DNA from 3 places in the Pseudoalteromonas sp. SWXJ133 genome. Region 3 is predicted to be linked to each of the others. Evidence: predicted binding sites of a transcription regulator. Region 3 holds the regulator's gene; each other region holds the start of a gene.
What was found. Region 3 encodes LexA, which represses DNA repair genes until DNA is damaged. Its sites were predicted from a motif close to TACTGTATNNNNATACAGTA; they were not measured.
Positions count from the first base shown of each region.

Region 1: I6F40_RS09810 (YebG family protein) is a predicted target of LexA. The motif match lies at 2,135-2,154, and genes of this name have one in related genera.
Region 2: dinB (DNA polymerase IV) is a predicted target of LexA. The motif match lies at 2,668-2,687, and genes of this name have one in related genera.

Region 1 is NZ_JADYXJ010000010.1:71,226-76,950, reverse strand. Features, by position in the region: gene fadR (fatty acid metabolism transcriptional regulator FadR) at 1-206, opposite strand, end outside; gene dsbB (disulfide bond formation protein DsbB) at 751-1,269, shown strand; gene I6F40_RS09820 (DUF6170 family protein) at 1,271-1,573, shown strand; gene I6F40_RS09815 (ComEA family DNA-binding protein) at 1,598-1,894, opposite strand; gene I6F40_RS09810 (YebG family protein) at 2,206-2,523, shown strand; gene putP (sodium/proline symporter PutP) at 2,799-4,277, opposite strand; gene I6F40_RS09800 (EAL and HDOD domain-containing protein) at 4,610-5,725, shown strand, end outside.
Region 2 is NZ_JADYXJ010000004.1:166,685-172,409, reverse strand. Features, by position in the region: gene I6F40_RS04840 (ABC transporter substrate-binding protein) at 1-409, opposite strand, end outside; gene I6F40_RS04835 (aldo/keto reductase) at 526-1,578, opposite strand; gene I6F40_RS04830 (acyl-CoA thioesterase) at 1,588-2,022, opposite strand; gene dinB (DNA polymerase IV) at 2,699-3,751, shown strand; gene I6F40_RS04820 (M17 family metallopeptidase) at 3,881-5,401, shown strand; gene I6F40_RS04815 (methyl-accepting chemotaxis protein) at 5,473-5,725, opposite strand, start outside.
Region 3 is NZ_JADYXJ010000036.1:12,774-18,498, forward strand. Features, by position in the region: gene I6F40_RS18855 (membrane protein) at 1-682, opposite strand, end outside; gene I6F40_RS18860 (hypothetical protein) at 996-1,376, shown strand; gene I6F40_RS18865 (PaaI family thioesterase) at 1,377-1,817, opposite strand; gene lexA (transcriptional repressor LexA) at 1,985-2,602, shown strand; gene coxB (cytochrome c oxidase subunit II) at 3,085-4,227, shown strand; gene ctaD (cytochrome c oxidase subunit I) at 4,227-5,725, shown strand, end outside.

The DNA of each region.
Region 1 (5,725 bases), on a different contig from region 3:
GGTTTACCATGCTGAATTGTTAACCAACCATCACGTGCTAAACGCTGTAATACTTCTCTCAAGGTCGTTCTTGTTACACCAATTAACTCTGAAAGTTCTCGCTCGGCAGGTAGAATTGAACCTGGAGGGAAATCGCCGTTCCAAATAGATTCAACTATATATTCTTCAGCAAATCCTGCTGGGCTTTTCGCTTTAAAAATTCTCATCCAGTTCCCACTCGAATTAATCAACACTCATCGTTTTACACGAATAACTGACTGATTGTACCAGACGAAGCATAACTAACAAGTAAAGTCAGGTATATAAATAAGCAAATGAGTAGAAATTAAAGATTAATAAATAATAAAATTTAGGTTTCTCTAATATAGCTACAATGTATAAATATACAGAGCAATATTCACTGTAGGTACATTGTAATTGTTGGTGTTTTGTATTTACACCATACTTAGCTGAATCAACTTAATACACATAAGTACATTAAAAAGGAACACCTATGCAACAGAGCGTTCTAGCAGCAACTTTAAAGAATTGATTTGGCAATGCACCAATGTGATATAAGTAAGCGATATAACTAAGCTTATGTATAAATGGGAACTAACTAGAGCATCATGTAACCTCTGCTGAGGCTGTATTGAGTGGTCAAAAATTTCATCTTATAAAAAGCGACTTCGGTAGCTTTTTTTTCCTTTTTGTTGCCGCATACATTATCCTAGGTCATAATCTAACGTCTTATTTAAACGCGGAATTTTTATGAACTGGCTTGCGCAATTACCCACCCAACGTACCCCGTGGCTTTTATTTACAGCTATCGTTTTTTTACTTGAAGCGACCGCCCTTTTCTTTCAATACCAAATGGGATTGGCACCTTGCATAATGTGCATATATCAACGTACAGCTGTACTGGGCCTATTAGGCGCAGGAATTGTAGGTGCAACTAAACCACAGAGCAAAGCAGTTCGTGCATTAGCGTATGTAATTTGGGGTGTATCGAGTGTTTGGGGATACCTTATAGCTCGCGAGCATATTGATATGCAAACCACCACAGACCCTTTTGCATTTAGCTGTGAGTTTGAACCGAACTTCCCGTCGTTTATGCCGTTACATGAATGGATACCTAGCTTTTTTCAGGCGACCGGGGATTGTGGAAATATAGATTGGCAATTTATTGGTTTGAGCATGCCTGCTTGGATGGAAATTATATTTGGGATTTTCTCACTAACACTATTTATTATAGTTATTGGCCGTTTATTAATTAAAAAGTCGATTTGATATGTTTACATTTTTTTCAAGCCAATTAGATGAGCTTAAACACCTAAAAGTACGCAAGCGTCAGGACGTAATAGCACTTTCTTTAAATATGCTATCGCCAACAGATAAAGTGTTACTACGTATAATAAAATTATTGTTACTTAGCCCATTATTTTTAATATTTACGGTATTTAAAGGCTGGATATTAATCCCATTTTTAATACTCGGTGGGCTTTGCTATCCGCTATTAACAACACCTATTGAAATTAACTTTGCTAAAAAGCACTTAAACGAAGCGCTAAAACAATTTAATCAGGGCGTATAACGCCCTGATTATTACTTACTCGCTTTAAAGTGATATTTTCCCTTCTAATTTGGCTAATAGCTTTTTACCAATTCCTTTAACTTTCGATAAATCACTGACGCTTTTAAATTCGCCGTTTTCTTCACGGTAATCCACAATTGCCTGCGCTTTTTTCTTACCTATACCCGGTAGCTTAGCAAGCATACCTGCATCAGCATTATTTATACTAATTGTCTCAACTTGAGACATTTGCTTAGTTACTTCCGATAGTTGTGCGTATACGGTAGTTGCAGGTAGTAAGCATAATAAGCTTATTATGAATAAATTTTTTAACGTTTTCATTAAACTTGTCCCTATTCTTCTTTTCTTAATTTTGAATGTTGCTCAGGAAAACTAAAAAGTAAGGAACTGAAAAGCTCATCACTTAAAGTGTATCTAAACGCATTATCACTATAATCCGAAATCCTGAAAATGCAGCTGGTACAACTAGTGATTTCTTAACTAAAGTAAAGTTACCGTTTTTTGTCAAATTTGACTCTTAAAAATTAATACTTCGCGCTTGCAAATTCACTTACAAACCATTACTGTACATAAAAACAGTAATCTAATGGTTTTTACAAACCACGGTGCCAAGCAATTTTGCAGGAGAAATCATGGCTGTTGTTGTTAAATATGTTGTAGAACGAAACGGAGTCGAGCGTATGACGTTTACTACCAAAAAAGAAGCTGATGCTTATGACAAGATGCTCGATATAGCAGAATCACTTGAGCTAATGCTAGAAAAGGTAGACGTACCGCTTAGTGAGCAACAAATTGAATCACTTGCTTTAGAAATAGCGAAAAGCAAAGATGACTTTATGACCATATTGAAGGGCGGCAAAGATCCGGTTGTTACCAAAGCGCCAGCGAAAAGTAAAAAGTCAGATAACGTTGCATCAATTGAAGATAACAACGATAAAAAAGCAAGTTAACTCGTAGATTGCCCTCTCCTCGGACGGGACAAACTAAATAAAAAAGGGAGCAACTTAGTTGCTCCCTTTTTTATTATACCAATTCGCTTCATTAAGTGATCTATTTTGAGGGTGGAAAAACGTGTTGATAACTAGGCAAAAAATTCGATATTTAGCTGTTCTAAATGAGAATTTTTTAACGCCTGTAGCAACACGTTTAGCCCCGCAAAATGATTAAATATTATTGCGGATTGGTATTACTTACTACTCATTTTAAAATAAATAGTAATTGCTATTTAAAGCTCTTTTTCTACTTCATCAAATAAAGCAGTGATGTTTTGCTCTGGCTCTTTTGTTACTAAGCTAACAACAACAATTGCGATACTCGCTAAAATAAAGCCAGGTACTATTTCATACATAAAGCTACTTAAACTTTCACCATTAATAGTAAACGGACCATAAATCCAAACAAGCACTGTAAACGCACCTACTAACATACCAGATAAGGCGCCAGCAAAATTCATACGTTTCCAATAAAGGCTAAACAATACAAGTGGTCCAAAAGCAGCACCAAAGCCTGCCCATGCATTACTTACTAGGTCTAAAATAGAGCTATCTCTGTCGTACGCTAAATAAATTGCAAACAGGGCAACAAATGCAACACTAATTCGACCAACAGTAACTAATTCAAAGTCGCTAGCATCTTTACGTAAAAATGTTTTATATAAATCTTCAGTCAATGAACTTGAGCTTACTAGCAATTGTGATGAGATAGTACTCATGATAGCAGCCAAAATTGCAGCTAGTAAAAAGCCAGCAATAAGTGGATGGAACAATAACTCAGAAAGAATTAGGAAAATCGTTTCAGGATCTTCAACTACAATATTATTTTCGTAAGTATAAGCAGCACCAAATATACCAGTACCAACAGCACCAAGGGCAGCAACAATCATCCATGTCATACCAATACGGCGAGCTTTAGGCATATCCTTAACACTACGTACCGACATAAAACGAACGATGATATGTGGTTGACCAAAATAACCTAAACCCCATGCCATTGCAGAAATAATACCTAATGCAGAGCCTGCTCCAATCCAGTTAAGCATATCTGGATTTACACTATGTAAAGTAGACTCCAGAGGTTGTTCAAGTAAAGAGTATGCAACGGTAGGCACTAGAATCAGTGCGATGAACATAATACAACCTTGCACGAAATCAGTTAAGCTAACCGCTAAAAAACCACCAAACAAAGTGTATAAAACAACGACACCCGTTGTAATGTATAAACCCACTTCATAACTTAGACCAAATGAGCTTTCAAACAATTTTCCGCCGGCTACAACACCAGATGACGTGTAAAGAGTAAAGAAGACTATAATCACAACAGCTGATACAACACGTAATAAGTTTGACTTATCATTGAAGCGATTTGAGAAGTAATCTGGGATTGTTATAGAGTCATTTGCTTTTTCAGTGTACACACGTAATCTAGGTGCAACTAACAGGTAATTTAACCAAGCACCAATCACCAAACCAATTGCTATCCATGTACTACTAAAACCAGTAACAAACATCGCACCAGGTAGGCCCATTAAAATCCAGCCACTCATGTCAGATGCACCTGCAGATAGTGCAGCAACACTTGGTGATAGATTTCGTCCACCTAACATGTAACCTGATACATCGCCAGTAGATTGCTTATATGCATATAGTCCGATACCTAACATTACAACAAAATATAATGCTAGTGAAATAATCATTCCTGTTTCCAAATTAGCCTCCGCATAATTATTAATAACAGGCTCTTGATCCGAATATTGACTCTTAAAATATTATAATAAAGACACTATTAGGATAAAAACCATTCTCGCTGACTATATCATGCCTAACAATAAAATCTCCAACTTGTTGCTTCCAGCTGATATAAAAATACTCATGTTGAATAATTTTAAAGCGAATTGGTAAAATATAATAAATTAAATAGAAGAAACACCTTAATTTATAATGATAATTTATTAATCATGCAAATATACGTAATGCTATTTCAAGTCATTTCCCATATATTATTACAATAATCAATTACATTACTTTTACGGAACTGTTTATGTATTTTTACGCTGCACGCCAACCTATTTTAGACAGAGATAAGAAGCTTATTGGGTATGAGCTTTTATTCCGTGATGGTGTTGATAACGTATTTCCTGATATAGATGGTGACGAAGCAACAACACGACTTATAGAGGGTAGCCAGTTTAACTTTGGCTTAGAAGATTTAACCGATAACAAACCTGCCTATATAAATTTCACGTTAGAAACACTATTAAAGGGTTACCCTACATTATTGGGTAAAGACACTATAGTTGTAGAAATACTTGAAACTATCCAGCCTGGTAAGCGTTTATTAGCTATCGTTAAAGATTTAAAAGATAAAGGTTACACAATCGCTCTTGATGACTATATCCACCAACCTGTATGGCAGCACTTTTATCCATTCATTGATATTATCAAAATCGACGTTTTAACTAATGATATGGACACAATAAAAGCTATTTTTAACGACTTAAAACCACATTTACATATTAAGTTACTTGCTGAAAAAGTAGAAACCTACGAAATTTACCAACAAACTTTGGAAGTTGGATTTGATTATTTTCAAGGGTTTTTCTTCTCAAAACCTGAAATGGTACAGAGTAAAGCTCTACCGCCTTCAGGAATAGCATTAGCAGAATTACTTTACGAAACATCAAGCACAGATATGGATCTTAGAAAAATCACCAATGTGTTTGAGAGTGATGTAAATCTATCTTATAAGTTACTTAGATATTCAAATTCGGCAGCGTTTACTAAGCGGGCTGAAATAAGTACTATTAAGCAAGCTCTTATAGTGCTTGGCGCCAATGAAATTAAAAAGCTATTGTCATTACTGTTTGCAGCACAAGTATCAGCAGACAAACCTGTAGAGCTAATTAGGCTATCGCTTACGCGCGCTCGATTTGCTGAACTACTCGCTATATCTCATGGACAATTTAAAGATACCGGCATGGCATTTTTAACCGGTATGATGTCTCTTATGGATGCTATTTTAGATGAGAGTATGGAAAGCGTGATGAAAAAGCTTCCACTTTCTAATGATATAAAAGCAGCGCTATTAAACGACGAAGGCTTATTGGCAAAATATTTAAACTTAGTTAAGTATTATGAACAAGCAAACTGGTCAGCT
Region 2 (5,725 bases), on a different contig from region 3:
TAGGCGAGCCGTGCTTTTCTTCTAATTTGGGCTTTAGCTCTTTAGTCGTGATAATTGAAAATGGGGGATATACCGTTGTTGGATTTGAGTAGTTAAGTAGTTGGTTATTATTTTTTTTATAAATAACACACGGAAAACATACATTTTTGCCTTCACTTAAATATTTATTTATACGCTGCTGAGGGACAATTAAACGGGTATGTTTTACATCTGTTATGGCTCTAATGAGTTGCTCAGTTAGATTGTCGCAAATTCCGCCTTGTGGTGCACTTTCGCTTTTAGCTATATGAAAAGGGGGCGTGTAACTTTGCAGCCAAACAATTTCTTTTAAAGGCTGTACTTTTTGCTCAACAGCATGCGCGTTAAATACAATTAATAAGCAAAATGCATAGTATCCGTTTTTCAGCATTGATAAGTGTTCGTTGAATTAAGAAAACTTAATAAAAGTATAGTGTTGGTTGTAGTAGGGTCAAATATTCTAGTTAAAAAGCAACCTCATTCAAGGCTGCTTTAACTCATACATGCTTAATAAGGCATCGGATGGTTTCTAAATATAGTGTTAATCTCACTAAGAATTTCGTCGCTTAACGTGATGTTAAATGCATCAATATCTTCTTTTAATTGGGCTATGTTTGTTGCACCAATAATTGAAGAGGTTACGCCATCTACTTGGTTACACCATGCGAGTGCTAGTTGTGCTGGAGTAATATTGTTTGCATGAGCCAGATCAACATACTGCTTAGTGGCTTGCTCTGCATTTGGTGTATCTCTAAAAATACCGTTGCGCTGCATGAAGGTCCAACGAGATCCTTCTGGGCGAGCACCGTTTAGGTATTTACCCGTTAATAAACCAGCCGCTAAAGGCGACCACGGTAAGTAGGCAATATCTTCGTGTACACATTGTTCTATTAAATACGGCCAGTCTTTAGCGTGCGCTAAACTAAACTCATTTTGAATAGATACCATACGCGGTAAGTTATGCTCTTTGGCCAAACTTAAAAACTGGCTTATACCCCATGGCGTATCGTCAGATAAACCGCAGTGCTTAATTTTACCTGCTTTAACACATTCATTAAGGCCCTCTAGAATATCAAGCATACTAGCTTGCTGCTCTTGTGTATTTACGTCGGTAAATTTAAGAGTGCCGGGCCATTGTCTGCCAAAGTGCGGGGTAGAGCGGTTTGGCCAATGCAGCTGATACAAATCAATGTAGTCGGTTTTAAGGCGCTTAAGTGAATCGTCTACGGCTTCGATAACAGTTTGGCGCGTAATATTGCCACCATCACGTACCCACGATAATCCATTGCCTGCAATTTTTGTGGCAAGTACTACATCGCCGCGTTTTTGTTTATTACGCGATAGCCAGTCGCCAATAATTTCCTCAGTTTTACCATAGGTCTCTGGAGAGGGCGGTACTGCATACATTTCGGCTGTATCAATAAAGTTTACGCCTTGCTCAAGTGCGTAAGCTATTTGTTCATCAGCATCGCTTTGAGTGTTTTGTTTACCCCAAGTCATACTGCCTAAACATACTCTTGAAACGTTAATACCACTGCTGCCAAGTGGGCTGTATTGCATGAGAATTCCTTATTGCTCGTCTTGAGAGTAGCTAACTAACGCCGATAAAAGAGGCTCTGCAATGAGGGCTTTTTGGCCTGTTTCAAAATTAAACATAACCACTTTTGAAGTGCCTGTTGTTGTTATAGCGTTTTGTGCATGGCTATAAACGGTATAGTTCATATTAAAGCGGTCTGTTTTTATATCAGAAATAGTAACGCCGACTGTAAGCGTATCTGGAAAAGTAACTGGGCGTTTATAACGAATGTTATTTTCGCTTATTACCGGGCCCACGCCATTAGGGCTTATTGTGTCGAACAGATTTATTTTATTTAAGAAGTCGATTCGGGCTATTTCAAAGTAACGTAAATACACCACATTATTTACGTGTTGTAGTGCATCCATATCAGCCCACGCTACGGTGATGTCGGTATGGATAGGGTGCTGATCTTTAAACGTTTGCATCATTTATTGGCCCTTAATTTTAAAGTACTTAGATTATCAACATGGGGTTACGAGCTCAAGGTAATTAATAGCATGTTTTTTGTAAGATGATTTGTACCTATTTAATTTTAGGTCTACAGTTAAATTACACAGACAAACACAAAAACACACAGAGGTATGTATGCACAATATAATTAATTGGTCCTTAGCTTGTTTGGTTTTTATAGCCTCATTTACCTGCTACGCAATGGGTAATGAATTAGGCGCTATTATTTTAATGTTGGCAGGATTTTTATTCGAGGTCATGTTTTGGCTAAGCAGTTATAAAGAATCAGAAGATAATAAGCACTTTTTTTAATCGCTAACTAGGGCCTGTTGACCTTTCAGGATTAAAATTTGTTCAATCTAGGGGCTATTTAATCGCGGCGCGAGGTTTGTGACCTAGTGGACTAAGTAAAAACCGAGCAACAAAGAGTAAATTGCCCCTAGGCAGAACCCTTCGGGCAGCGTATGTTTGGCATTTGTGCTACGTTATCGCCTATTTATGGGGAATAACCACACTACATAGGCTCTGCCTTGCCTAAATACCAAACATACTGCTGCAAATTTAACCTCGAAAGATAAACAGGCCCTAGGCTTGCTTATCACAAGTGATTACATAATAATGACTGTATAAATAAACAGTTGTGTTGTGGTGATGAAGAAGTTTATTCACATAGACATGGATTGCTTTTATGCAGCAGTAGAAATGCGAGATAATCCAAAACTTGCATGTGTACCGCTTGCTATTGGAGGCAATAGCCGACGAGGCGTGCTCTCAACCGCTAACTATATAGCGAGGGAGTATGGCGTGCGATCGGCTATGTCGAACTATCATGCTAAACAGTTATGCCCCGATTTAGTTATTGTCCCTGGGCGCATGGCTGTATACAAAGAAGCTTCAAACCAAATACGTGAAGTATTTAACCGCTACACAGACTTAATTGAACCACTCTCTTTAGATGAAGCCTACCTAGATGTAACAGATAGCACCGCTTGTAAAGGCAGCGCCACACTTATTGCACAGCAAATAAGAGCCGATATTTACAATGCCACGGGGCTCACTGCATCAGCAGGTATTGCACCGATTAAATTTATTGCCAAAATAGCGAGTGACGAAAAAAAGCCTAATGGTCAGTTTGTCGTTTTGCCTCATGAGATCGATGATTTTTTAGCGCAATTACCGCTGGGTAAAATTCCGGGGGTGGGTAAAGTAACGCTCGAAAAGCTAAATTTAAAAGGCTTATATACCGGCAAGGATGTACGTGAAAAAGGCGTTAACTGGATGCAGCAACATGTGGGTAATTTTGGTGTGTCGCTTTATCAAAAATGTGCAGGTGAATATGTTGGTAAAGTATCAACAGATCGCATCAGAAAGTCGCTGAGTGTTGAACATACCTACGAATACAATAAAACAAGTTTGCAAGAGTGCTTAGATGAGCTGCCAAAATTGTTAGACGAATTAGTTTTAAGACTTAATAAACAGCAATTACAAAACCGTATTAATAAGCTGAGTGTTAAAGTGAAGTTTGCAAACTTTGTAGTGACCTCAGCCGATCAGGCATACCACGATTTAAACACAGAAATATTTATTCAACTCTTTACTAAGGCCTATCAACGAGGGCTACAACAACCTGTAAGATTACTTGGCATAGGCGTTGGCATTAAAAGCGAGCCAGAACAAAACTTCCAACTGAGTATTCTCGATTAAGCTGTAAAGCCTGTAACTCCAAGTTGCCATTTATTGGCAAGTTGTATAATTAGCTCATCGCACCTTGCTGGTCTTCAATATTTAAATCGACGATAATAGGGGCTTATGTTTTCTAACAGGACTTTATTTATGGCATACCCTCAAGCGGTTAGTGCAAGCCTTGAATGCACATCTCATGATGCGCTTATTATTATTAGTGATGACTTTTCTCAATTACCAAATAACTCATTACGTGATGCTATTTTAGACCAAGCAAAAGTTGATTCTCGCATTGGTAAACAAGTTACTTTATTAGTGATTGAAAAAAAACGCGTTGTACTTGCGCCAACGGGTCCGTTAAATAGAGATTACGACGATGTTCGCCGTTATTTTGATGCTGCTAAATTAGCAATTAACGAAGCAAAAGCGTCGGGTAGTGTTAATCCTGCATTATTTTTACCAAATTTAAATGGTGATAGCCGTTATCAGCATGCATTAGAAGTTGCTTATTTAGGTGCTTGCCAAGCCTTATGGCAGCCATTAGAAGCGCGTGAATATCACGGTGAAAGTATTGAACCTATTACTCAAATTGGTTTAGTTGGCGCAAGCGAGCAAACAATCAAAGCTGTTAATGCAATTGCAGCTGGCCAATATGCCGCGCGTGATTTATGTGGCACTGAACCTGAGCGTATGGCTCCACCACGTTTTGCTGATTACTGCGTTGATTTATTTAAAGGCTCAAGCATTGCAGTTGAAGTAATTGATGATATTGCAGCTATTGATAAAAACTACCCAATGCTAAGCACTGTTGCTCGTGCATCTTATGCAGTTGAGCGCCATCACCCACGTGTTGTTAAGCTTGAATATGTACCAGAGGGTGAAATTACTCGCACACTTATGTTTGTAGGTAAGGGTCTTGTATACGATACAGGCGGTGCAGATTTAAAAGTAGGTGGCCATATGGCAGGCATGAGTCGTGATAAAGGCGGTGCAGCTTCTGTTGCGGGCTTTATGAAAGCTGTTGCGGATTATCAGCCTAAAGGCGTTAAGGTGGTATCGTACTTAGCCGTTGTTCGTAACTCTATTGGCTCGGATTGTTTTGTGCCAGATGAAATTATTACTAGCCGCGAAGGTATCCGTGTACGTATTGGTAATACCGATGCAGAAGGGCGCTTAGCAATGGGCGACCTGCTTAGCGAAATGAAAGATTTAGCTAAAGGCGAAATAAACCCAACGTTGTTTACTGTTGCTACATTAACGGGTCACGCGGCACGTGCAATGGGCCCTTACGGTGCGTATGTTGAAAATGGTCCAGCTCGTAGCGCTGGTGTTTCACGTCAAATAGCTGACCTTGGAGATTTGTGGGCCGATGGCGCTGAAGTATCGCGTTCTCGCCGTGAAGATTACGACTTTATTAAACCACGCACGCTAGCTGACGATGTACTCTCGAGCAATAACGCAGCATCTGCTGTTACTGCTCGTGGGCATCAGTTCCCTATGGCGTTTATGGCTATTGTTGGTGGGCTTGATAAGCACGGTAACGACTCTGCACAACCTTTACCTTATGTTCATATGGATATTGCAGGTAGCGGTGTTGAAGGTGGTGATTGGCAGCATGGCAAGCCAACAGCTGCATCAGTAACGAGCTTGTTTGCACGTTACTGTTTGTAAGCTAAAAACTTACACGTAATAAAAAAGCCCTGTTAATTCAGGGCTTTCGCATTTTATGAGAACGGTATCGATTAATCTAATTTAAAACGATGGACCATGCTAGATAGCTCTTGGCTACTTTGCTTGAGGTTATCGCTAGTACTTGTAAGTTGCTTAGTATTATTAAGTGATTGCTCTGTTGAGTGTGAAAGCTCATTAATACGTAAATTAACTTCATCAGCTGCTTGAGTTTGTTGCTCTGTTGCACGTGCAATTTGGCTATTCATTTCGGTAATGATTGAAACAAGTCGTTCTATTTCATTAAGTGAAGTATTAGCAGACGAA
Region 3 (5,725 bases):
GTCGTATGTTTTGCATAAGTAGTAATATACCACTTAGGCAAAAAAGTACGCTGGTTGCTGCAAAACTAATAAGCAGCGGATTATTAAAATCCTCTCGCTCATCGTAATCCATAATATGTAACATCCAAAAAAAGTCGAAAATTCGCCATAGTGTGCTGCGAACGGTGACAACTCTGCCGTTATTTTCTGACAAATACAGTGTTGTGTTAAATGTGTCGTCAAATTGTACCTGCCAAACATTGGTTTTATATCCAACTTCTCGCATACCTTGCTTTAGCAGTACAGCGCTTGTCACTTGAGCATCAATAAGTAAGTGTGCTTTAGCATTTGCGGTAATTTGTATTTTAGTTGGCGGCTCAAAAGGCCGGCCTGTTATACCGTTAAAGCTTTGCTGTTCATCTTTATTTATTACTGTAATTATAGGTGTGGTTAAAAAGTTCTCAAAAATTATTTGTGTTGGATTAACCACCTGAGATGCAATATCGTTAAGGGAGGCAACATAATCAGCCTGCGTAAATGGGTTATTAAGAGTACGTGTTGCAAGATGCTCCCCATGAACTTTATCAAGAGGAATAGCGCTCATGACTAAACCGCCTAATAGCCAAGCTAAAATTTGTAATGTGAGCAAATAACCGAGCCATTTATGTAACTTGCGAGCATACTTAAATATTTTTTTATTCATGTTTTAGTCTTATTATTTTTAGAGGCTAGTTTATTACATTAATGGGATTAGTTACTGCGACATTTTGTCGCAGTTTAAACTATAGCTTACTGTAATCATTTAAAAATAAAAAAGATTACACTTAAATTGCTAACATGACTTATTTGTTTAATTGAGCTGAGTGTTTGATATCCAGCTAGCTTTAAACGCTAAAAAATACTTAAAAGCTGCGAAATATCTATATAAAGTGGTTAATAGAGCATAGTTGATTTGGTATAACGGTAAAACTGCGTTAAAGTTTGCAATGAAATTATTAGAGGATAAATACGAAACGATGTCGGAAATTCAATTTTTAAATGTAGATCTTGAGCTTGAATCAAAGCAAGATATTAGTTTGCTAGTGGCAGACTTGAAAAAAGTCGCGACGATTTTACATTATGACAAAGACGAATACCGTCAATTAGCGCGTATTGAAGCAACAGGTGTAGTAAACACGCCTGACAAAGCAATAAACCATATATGTGAGCTTATTGAATCGTGTTCGCGTAACGCGCTAAAGCAATGGTTAAGCTGTTCACGTAGAACGTTTGATATTGGTTTTGAATCAGGCACTTCCCCTAAGTGCTTTAATCAAGCCTTAGATGCAGATACATTACTACGTATATCTGCGATTGGTGCGGGTATGGAAATTACAATTTACCCAATCGAAAAGTAACTACCTTCGCTCTACGACTGCTGCGGTCATTTTTGATACGCAGCACAGCTCATTGCGGCTATTTGTAATTTTTATTTCCCACACTGAACTACGTTTGCCAATATGAAACGCTCTTGCCGTTGCTGTTAAAGTGCCGTTGCGAGATGCTTTTAAATGACTTGCGCTAATTTCCTGCCCCACGCAGTAAAATTTTGTAAAATCGACAACAAAGTTAGCTGCATAGCTGGCAACTGTTTCGGCAAGTACAACGTTAGCACCGCCGTGAACCATTCCCATTGGGTTATGATGCTCAGGAATTGCCGGCATAGTGGCTACTAAGTAATCATCACCAATTTCAGTGACTTCTATTCCCATGGTTTTCATTAATGTTCCTTGGCCATCAATGCCTTGTTCTAACTGCTTGCACAGCTCTAAAGTGATGGGCTGGTACCAAATACTCATAATGACTCCTTTGCTTTTTTAATCATTTATAAACCTAGCTTTAGTTATATCCCTAAAATGTACACAAGTGAAATTACTTTGGCTATTTTAAGGCTTAATTTAAATTTGCGATTTTTATTTAACTGTATATACTCACAGTTAAATGTACTGTATGGAAAACCAGTTGTATGCGACCATTAACGAACCGCCAAGCTCAAATACTCGAACTAATTAAAGTTTTTATTAAAGACACTGGTATGCCTCCTACACGTGCTGAAATAGCGCAAACATTAGGTTTTAAAAGTGCCAATGCTGCTGAAGAACATTTAAAAGCACTTGCTAAAAAAGGCGCAATTAAAATGAAACCAGGTGCAAGCCGTGGTATTCAGTTAATTGAAGAAGAAGAGCCAGAACAATTAGGTTTACCGCTTATAGGGCGTGTTGCTGCTGGTTCACCTATTTTGGCGCAAGAGCACGTTGAAAGTCACTGCAAAATCGATCCATTAATGTTTAAACCGGCTGCAGATTTTTTACTACGCGTTAACGGTATGAGCATGAAAGATATTGGTATTATGGATGGTGATTTACTTGCTGTACATCGTACTCAAACCGCTGAAAACGGGCAAGTTGTTGTTGCCCGCCTAGACGAAGACGTAACTGTAAAACGTCTTGAGAAAGCGGGTCGTAAAGTATTACTTCATGCTGAAAACGACGATTTTGAATCTATTGAAGTAGATCTTGAGAATGAGTCTTTTAATATTGAAGGCTTAGCCGTTGGCGTTATAAGAAACGCTGATTGGATGTGACTTTAAAAATAGCTTTTAAACAAGCAGTTTTATAAATGCGTACTAATTAGTACGCATTTTTGTTTTAAATTCGCACTAAAAATAGGGCATAAATAGCTCACTGACAATTTAAGCTGTAAACTTTTTTGCACTTATATTTTCCCCCTTCGAATGCGTTAAACCCCTTTGTTTTGCTCATCTTTTGAACTTACTGTTACCTAGTTGGTTATTGATTTTTTATTAATTACTCAATATCACCTGATTGTTTTTTATACTAAAACTTGCTTGTTGTTCATTTTTTAGCTAATTATTAATGTGCTGAGCTAATAATAACTCACAGCTTTTTAGTTTTGAGAACACACAATATACACAAACCCGTTGTTGGCGCAGCAAAACCAATCAATATTAAATGAGATTGACTAAAAAAATAAAAATAACGAATTGGCGTTTAAGCCGTACGCCTCTTCGCTTTGCATTCGCAATAGCATCAAAGGAGCCGTCACATGGGTAAACTGACCTCTACCTTGTGGCTTATATTATGTGTTTTTTCGCACCCAGTTTTGGCTAACAGCCAATACAATATGCGCAAAGGCGTAACCGATATAAGCAATAATGTATATCAGCTGCACATGACCATATTTATAATATGTTGTGTGATTGGGGTGATAGTGTTCGCAATTATGTTTTGGGCACTTATTCATCACCGTAAATCTAAAGGGGCTGTACCTGCCCAATTTCACGAAAGCACTAAAGTAGAAATACTTTGGACTGCAATCCCGTTTGTTATTTTAATTGCTATGGCAGTACCAGCCACTAAAACCCTAATTGCAATGGAAGATGCCAGCAAAGCTGATCTCACTATTAAAATTACAGGCTCGCAATGGAAATGGCATTATGAATATATGGGTGAAGATGTAGAGTTCTACTCTATTTTATCTACCCCGCAAGATGAAATAGCGAATCTTGCAGATAAAAATCCTAACTACTTACTTGAGGTTGATAAACCTCTCGTACTGCCAATAAATCAAAAAGTAAGATTTTTAATGACTTCTGACGATGTTATTCACTCTTGGTGGGTACCTGATTTTGCAGTTAAAAAAGATGCGAATCCCGGCTTTATAAACGAAACATGGACGAACATAAATGAAGAAGGTACTTACCGAGGCCAATGTGCTGAGTTGTGTGGTAAAGATCATGGCTTTATGCCCGTTGTGGTGGTCGCTAAATCTGAGGCTGATTTTAAAACGTGGCTTGCAGATGCAAAGCAAGCTAAACAAAAAGCAGCATTAGCAGATGCCGCATTACTTGATAAAACCCTCCCAAAAGAAGAATTAATGACTTTAGGCGAACAAGTATATATGGCCAATTGTGCTGCATGTCATCAGCCTACTGGCATGGGGTTACCGGGTGTATTTCCTGCACTTAAAGGCAGCCCTATAGTGCTTGGCGATATAAAAGATCACATTGATGTAGTTATCCATGGGCGACCCAGTACGGCAATGCAAGCATTTGCCAAACAGTTATCTATAAAGCAATTAGCAGCGGTTATTACTTATAAACGTAATGCGTGGGGTAATGATACGGGTGATGTTATTCAACCGAGTCAAATACAGGCAGCACTTGATGCCAAAGTGGAGGCGAACTAATGAGTAGCATAGTAGAACAACCTAACGCCAATGAAGCTCATCATGCTCATCACCCAGCTAAAGGTTTTAAACGCTGGCTTTACACAACTAATCATAAAGATATAGGTAGTTTATATTTAATTTTTTCGCTGACCATGTTCTTAATTGGTGGTGGAATGGCCATGGTGATCAGAGCTGAATTATTTCAACCAGGTTTACAGTTGGTCGATCCTCACTTTTTTAATCAAATGACCACAGTGCATGGTTTAATTATGGTGTTTGGTGCGGTTATGCCGGCCTTTACAGGCCTTGCTAACTGGATGATACCACTCATGATTGGCGCGCCAGATATGGCATTGCCAAGAATGAATAACTGGAGCTTTTGGATTTTACCGTTTGCGTTTTTAATCCTATTGGCATCGTTATTTATGCCTGGTGGGGGTCCTGCATTTGGTTGGACTTTTTATGCACCACTGTCTACAACATACAGTAATGATAATACTGCATTGTTTGTATTTGCCGTACATATTATGGGGATTAGTTCAATAATGGGCGCAATCAATGTGATTGTAACCATAGTGAACTTACGTGCCCCAGGCATGACATGGATGAAGTTGCCCTTATTTGTATGGACGTGGTTAATTACTGCCTTTTTATTAATAGCGGTAATGCCAGTGCTTGCAGGGGCTGTCACTATGGTACTTACCGATAAGTATTTTGCGACCAGCTTTTTTGATGCCGCAGGCGGTGGCGACCCGGTGATGTTCCAACACATTTTTTGGTTTTTTGGTCATCCCGAAGTATACATAATGATTCTTCCTGCCTTTGGCATTATATCTACAATAGTACCTACCTTTTCTCGTAAAAAACTTTTTGGCTATGCCTCAATGGTATACGCCACATCCTCCATAGCACTATTGAGCTTTATTGTATGGGCTCATCATATGTTTACCACTGGGATGCCGGTCGCTGGCGAGTTGTTTTTTATGTACGCGACCATGCTTATATCGGTACCTACAGGAGTAAAAGTATTTAATTGGGTTGCCACAATGTGGAAAGGCTCAATAACTTTTGAAGTGCCAATGCTTTTTAGTATTGCGTTTATTGTGCTGTTTACCTTAGGTGGCTTTTCGGGGTTGATGCTGGCAATTACACCTGCTGACTTTCAGTACCACGATACTTATTTTGTAGTGGCGCATTTTCATTATGTATTAGTAACAGGGGCTGTATTTTCGATAATGGCGGGGGCCTATTACTGGCTGCCCAAGTGGACGGGCAATATGTTTAATATCACGCTAGCTAAATGGCATTTTTGGCTATCGCTGGTGAGTGTGAACGTATTGTTTTTTCCTATGCATTTTGTAGGGCTTGCCGGTATGCCGCGTCGAATTCCCGATTATGCACTTCAATTTGCCGACTTTAACGCAATCATAAGTATTGGTGGATTTGCCTTTGGTTTATCGCAATTGTTGTTTGTAGCTGTGGTAATTAAATGCGCGCGTGGCGGTGATAAAGTGCC